DNA from 2 places in the Clostridium sp. HCS.1 genome. Region 2 is predicted to be linked to the other one. Evidence: riboswitches for the same ligand, from Rfam matches in the RefSeq annotation. Region 2 holds a riboswitch; the other holds the start of a gene.
The links. A riboswitch is a leader RNA that binds a small molecule or an ion and turns the genes downstream of it on or off. The one in region 2 is predicted to bind fluoride.
Positions count from the first base shown of each region.

Region 1 (3,439 bases), 280 kb from region 2:
AGTTTTCAAATTTACACCTCCTAGTAAGTAAAGTTCACTTTACAATTTAAGTATAGTTTGCTTTACATCAAATGTCAAGTATATTTTACATTATTCTTCTATATTTTCTAAGGATTTTCCCTTATATTTTTCATATCTTTTTAACTTAGGGGTATTAATAATTTGTGCTTCATAGATACTATTATTTCCTATTACGTAATAACTAATCAATGCACCAATTACATAGTAAGGAATAGCTTGTACTCCAAATAAATTAATTCCTAAAATAATAGTAGTAATTGGTGTATTTGTAGCACTTCCAAAAACGCAAATCATTCCAATGGCTGCTAGTAGTGAAGGCTCTACATGAGTTATATTTCCTATAGCTCCACCTAGAGAAGCCCCTATAGTGAATAATGGTGTTACTTCTCCCCCTTGAAGTCCAGCTCCTAAAGTTAGTACTGTTAATACTAATTTCTTTATTGGATCTAAAAGACTTACCTCTCCTGAGAATCCATTATCAACAAGCCAAATACTTAACCCTTCGAAGTTATATAATCTAAATATTACAATTACTAACAAAACTACCACTGATGATATTAAAGCTCTATATATATTATTTTTTATGTATTTTCCATAGAAGGCCTTAACTAAATTAATACCTTTAGCAAATATTCTTCCAAAAAGTCCAAATATAATTGAAGATAGAACTACTATTAAAAATGTATAAATAGAAATACTAGGTATTGATTGTATTACATGACCAGGATGCATTATACCTAGGGCTTCTGTAATAAAGTTAGCTGTATAAGATCCAATAAAACAATATATCATTGCTTCATAACTAAGCTTTCCTATAAAGCACACTTCCATCCCAAAGAATGTTCCTGCAAGAGGAGTTCCAAATATTGATCCAAAAGCAGCACTTATTCCCACCATAATTAGGATTCTTTTTTCTCTATGCTCCATTTTAAAAATATTTGCTACCTTATTTGTTAATGCTCCTCCTATTTGAACTGCTGTACCCTCTCTACCTGCTGATCCTCCAGATAAATGGGTTAATATAGTAAAAATAAATGTTAAAAATATCATTCTAAAGGGAACTGATATCTCCTTATGAACACTTTCAATAATTAAGTTATTACCTCTATTAGATTCTTTTCCATATTTAGAATATATATATGTTGTTAGTACCCCTATTAAGGGTATTGTTAGAATTAAATAAGGGAAACTTCCCCTTATTGTTGCAACTAATTCTAATGACTTTAAAAATGTTGCTGATATAATGCCCATTATAATTGAAACTATAATAGTTGAAATTGTTAATTTAAAAATTCTCATCTTTTGCCTACCTTTCCCTTTAATAAAAAATAAATTTATAAATAATAAAAAAGACTAATGCTCTACGATTAAATCATAGAAGTCATTAGCCATAATAGATGGTTAGATTTCTCCTGGGAGAACTTCATTTCCAATAATTATTCGTATTTTACTTAAATAATTATAGTACTACAACTTATAAAAATCAATTTGCCCTATAAATCAAAAATAATGTGTTAACATTAATCTGTTTATATTATGGTAAAATATATAAATTAGTTGACAGAAAAGTAGCATATTAAACGAATATTATATATAGAGAGATATAATTAAGGAGGAGATTCTTTGGAGCAAAATGATTTTTATTTAGTCCAAGGTATTAAAAATAAGGATAAAAATAGTCTCTGTATGCTAATGGAGAACTACGGTAAACTAGTGATTTATATTTCATCCAAAATATTAAATTCTCCCTACGAAAAGGAATTTGTTGATGAATGCTATAATGATGTATTTACAACTATTTGGTTTAATATTGATTGCTTTAATGAAGAAAAGGGCTGCTTTAGAAATTGGTTAATATCTATTACTAAATATAAAGCCTTAGATATAAAACGAAAGAATTATAAAATAAATAACTCAGTAGAATATATTCCAAATATACTTTCATCTGAAGAAAATAACTTTGAAAAATTTGAAAATTTACAAATGATTAATATGCTTTTACAAAGCATCGATGAAAAAGATAGAAATATACTAATTAAAAAATATTACCAAGGCTTTTCCATAAAAGAAATAGCTTTAGAATTAGAATGCACAGAAGATTATATTTATACTAGAATTTCAAGAGCTAGAAAAAAATTAAAAAGTATTGTAGGTGAATAGTATGGAAAATAAAGATTTATTAAAGCTTTTAAACTCAATAGAATACTCTGATGATGAAATTATAGAATTACAGAATATATCCCTTGAAAAAGAAAATACCATTGGTGAAGACTTTTATAAAATAAAAAATGATAAAGTTTTAAAGAAGATAGCATTTTTAGAATTAGAGAATCTAGTTATATCTAAAATATCTAAGGATGATAAAATTAAATATAGAATTATTGCTCTTCAAAGTTATTTTGAAAAAGATGTTCATAGAGTTTGGGCTGGAGCCTGGGGGGCAGAATCTATCATATATCTTGGAATATTCATTACTAATTATAGAATCTTTATATATAAAATGGGACGCACTTATAATCTCCTAGAAGAAGGATACTACAATGAAATTGAAAATATAGAATGCTTAACTGATATGTGGAATCAATGTGAAACAATAAGTATCAAATTTAAAGATGGTAAAGAGTTTTCTCCAAGGCCCTTTGGTAGTAAAACTAAAGAACTATTTTTAGATATAATTAAATATTTAAAAGATGAAAAATCAATTAAGATAATAGATTATAAAAAGAAGAATCTATCTTCCTTTGAAAAATTTCTTCTCTTCTTTATATATATATTACTTTTAGTAATTCCACTTTCACTTATATTTAAATAACTCATTTATTAGAAATAGACTAATAAAAATAGCTGTGGTAAACAACCGAAAACAATAATTTATAATGTAATTATATTAATGTAAAAACTCCCTTAGGAGTTTCTACATTAATTTTTTCATTTTTTCATTATTCATTTTTCACTGTGCGCTAGCACCTTAGTTATATATTTTTTATATTTTCATATACTCTTCTATAACGAGAATAAACTTCTTTGTATGCTTCTACTGCTTCTGCATTTGGATAATAGCAGTCTTTTTCTTTTACTATTACCTTTACAGCATCTTCAAAGGAGTCAAACCAATTTAAAGAAACTGATGCTATAATTGCAGCTCCAAGAGATGGACCTTCTTCTATTTTTAAAGATATTACCTTCTTATTGAATACGTTAGCCTGAATTTGAAGCCATTCCTTAGACTTAGCTCCTCCGCCTACTGAAATTATTTCTCTATCACTATCGTCTTCATAAATACTAAAGCAATCCTTTAATGAGAATGTTATTCCTTCAATTACTGCTCTAGCAAAGTGATTTAAATCATGACTTTTATCTATTCCTATGAAAGTTCCTCTGATATTACTATCTGCATAAGGAGTTCTTTCTCCAACAA
Region 1 covers NZ_CP170704.1:191,053-194,491, reverse strand. The annotation lists gene ACFYH6_RS00905 (helix-turn-helix transcriptional regulator) at 1-9, opposite strand, end outside; gene ACFYH6_RS00900 (chloride channel protein) at 91-1,320, opposite strand; fluoride riboswitch at 1,390-1,461, opposite strand; gene ACFYH6_RS00895 (sigma-70 family RNA polymerase sigma factor) at 1,645-2,181, shown strand; gene ACFYH6_RS00890 (hypothetical protein) at 2,183-2,833, shown strand; gene xylB (xylulokinase) at 2,994-3,439, opposite strand, start outside.
Region 1: it holds a riboswitch for fluoride, as region 2 does, so the genes downstream of both, ACFYH6_RS00900 (chloride channel protein) here and ACFYH6_RS02315 (cation:proton antiporter) in region 2, are expected to answer to the same signal.

Region 2 (3,439 bases):
TGAAACAATAACTGGCTTTTGGTAACGGTCATAAACCTTATTAAGAGTAGTTCTTAATCCAATAGGATCAATTTGCCAACCCCATTCTGTTGCTTTTAAATAAGGATTTTTAACTGTTGCAACTAAGTTCCCTGCTGTTTGCTCAGCATCTTCAATAGTAACAATACTAGATGAATAGTATGAGAATGAAACAAAGTCAGCAACATTATTTCTAAGAAGTATATCATCTCCCTCTTCCATATTCACTTGAATATTTTCTTCTTCAAAGAAACGATTCATATATGATGGATAGTATCCTCTTGCTAATACATCTGCACAAAACCATTGATTTACGTTTTCATCATGTACTAATTTAAAATTATCTTCTGGTCTAGGTGTTAATGGATAATAGCAGAAACATGAAATCATACATCCAAATTTACCCTTACAAATATCTTTTCCATACTCTATTGTTTTTGCACTTGCTATAAATTGATGATGTAATGATTGAAAAACAAGGGATTGATCATATTTTTCATTTTCTTCTTTAATAAGTCCAACACCATTATAAGGAGAAAAATAACCTGCATTTATCTCATTAAAAGGAAGCCAAAAATCAACATCATCTTTCCAACGATTAATAACAACCTTGGCAAATTTAAAATAAAAATCAACCATTTTTCTATTACTCCATCCACCATATTTCTCTACAAGATGCAAAGGAACTGCATAGTGATTCATTGTAATAAATATTTTAATATTTGCTTTCTTTAACTCTTGAATTATATGATCATAAAATAATAAACCTTCTTCATTAGGAGTCTCTTCATCACCTAAAGGGAAAATTCTTGCCCAAGATATAGAAAAACGATATACATCTAATCCAAGTCCCTTTATTAATTCTAAATCTTCATCAATATGACTGAATCCTTCTACCCCTCTACGGAAAGCATAGTTACCTATATCCTTACAGTTTTTAGCTTCTTCAACAGTATCAAAACTTAGGAGTCTTGTTTTTGTAGTTGCTTGAGAAGTACGTGGTAAGTATGGACGGCAATCTTGTGTATCTAGTCCCTTACCACCTTCATTAAAACCACCTTCATATTGGCTAGCTGCTGTTGCTCCACCCCATAATATTTTCTTCATAGTCTTCTTTAGCATAGTCTAATTAGAATTATTTTAATTTTACACTTCTAATTTCTTTATGCTTTCTCCTTTCTAAAATTTCATTATGTAATTTGCACTTTAATTATTACTAAAAGATTTACTTCCTTAAGTAGTTTATTACTAATTTTATATCTAAATCATTTTAGTAATTTTCTTTCATTAAATTATAACTTAAATGAAATTTTATTTCAAATATAATTCTACTTTATATCCTTTTATTTTCTATTTATCTGTGATATAATTTCCCCTTGTAGGGAATGAAGTTCTCCCTTGATATTTATCAAAACCGCTTATTATAGCTAATGACTTCTACAACTCTTTTTGTTGTAGAAATTATTAGCTTTTTTTATTTTTTAAATATCATTACTTATATTAGTCTACAGGAGGCTTAACAAATGAATGTTTTAGTAACTATTTTAAGTTTAATATTTATAGGACTATTAGCAAATTATACTGGTAAATTGGTTGAGTTTATAAAACTACCCTCACTTATAGGCATGATTTTATTAGGAATGTTTATAGGACCTGCTTTTCTTAATGTTGTTCCAGAAGCTATTTTAAATATTTCTACATATATTAAGGATATTGCTTTGGTAACAGTTTTATTTATAGGTGGTCTTGGTATAAGCTTAGAGCAAATGAAGGAAATAGGTAGGCCAGCAGTTTTATTAAGTATTGTACCTGCAACCCTTGAAGGATTGGCAATTGCATTTTTATCTATGGTATTTTTAGACTTCTCCTTTGTCCAAGGAGCCATATTAGGCTTTATAATAGCTGCAGTAAGTCCAGCTGTTTTAGTACCTTCTATGGTAGATTTAATTAACAGAAAAATTGGGCAAGATAAAGCAATTCCACAAATGCTTTTAGTTGGGGCTTCAGCTGATGATACAGTAGCCATCACTTTATTCACTACTTTTATAGGTATATATATGTCTAGTATTAGTGGTGAATCTATATCTATTGCATCAGAATTAATTTCAATACCTATAGCAATAGTTATGAGTATATTAGTTGGCTTCGTCCTAGCATACATAACTAAAGGGATATTAATAAAAATTAATAATAACAGCCTTAGAGTGATTTTTTCTTTAGGAATTTGTATAGCAATTAGATATGTAGAAAATGAATTGCATTTATCTTCCTTTAATTCATTATTAACTATAATGATTTATGGCTTCTTCTTAAGAACATTTTTAAATGATTTAGCTAAGAAAATTCAAGATGGAATAAATGTAGTTTGGAAGTATGGCAAATTATATCTTTTTGCCTTTGTTGGAATGGCTATAAATCCATCACTAGTGGGTGAATACTTATGGATAGGTGTAGTAATGCTTATAATTTCATTAACTATTCGTTCTATAGGTGTTTCAATTTCTTTAATAGGTACAAATTTAACCTTAAAGGAAAGAATCTTTTGTATAATAGCTTATTTACCTAAGGCCACCGTCCAGTCTGCTAAAGCTGGAGTTCCACTTCAAATGAACATAGTTGGTGGAGAAATAATGCAGGCCATAGCAATCTTAAGTGTTTTAATAACTGCACCAATTGGAGCTATAGGAATAAAGCTTACTTCTCCAAACTTATTAAATCAAGGTTATATAGAAAATGAACTAACCTAATTAAAAAAGGCTCTATATTTTAGCCACTCATAATGAGAGTCTAATATATAGAGCCTTTTTTATACAATATACCTATAAGATAACTTATTTTAATATTACTTCTATTACCCCATCAAAAATATATTCCTTCTTACTTTTACTTATTTAAATTATATATTAGATAACTTTTCTACCATAAGTTTATATTCATTATAAGTATCATCAAGCTGTTGATTTTCTATTAAAGTACAGCATTTATTAACTATAGAGTATATATAGTCATAGTATTTATTTTTAAGATTTTCATCCAACTTGTTTATTTTATCTACTATTCTTGGAGCTACCTGGTAATATTTATCTATATCAGTAGAGCTATTATTTTTCATATAATTATCTCTAAAGTTTCTTAATAATGTAAGCTCCTTACAATTATCTGATAATCCTTTGTATTCCACACATGCTGTTGTTAAATAACACCCATTAGAAGAATCTTTCTCGGAGTGCCCCTTGTAGTTATAATTTTCATCATAGCATCTACCATCTTCATCAGTATGACCCTTGTAATTATAATTCTCATCATAGTATCTACCGTCTTCATCAACATGTCCCTTGTAGTTATACTTTTCGTCATAGAGTCTACCATCTTCATCAATATGGCCTTTGTAGTTATAATTCTCATCATAAAATTTTTTCAT
Region 2 covers NZ_CP170704.1:469,512-472,950, reverse strand. The annotation lists gene ACFYH6_RS02320 (glycoside hydrolase family 1 protein) at 1-1,125, opposite strand, end outside; fluoride riboswitch at 1,391-1,465, shown strand; gene ACFYH6_RS02315 (cation:proton antiporter) at 1,542-2,765, shown strand; gene ACFYH6_RS02310 (hypothetical protein) at 2,915-3,439, opposite strand.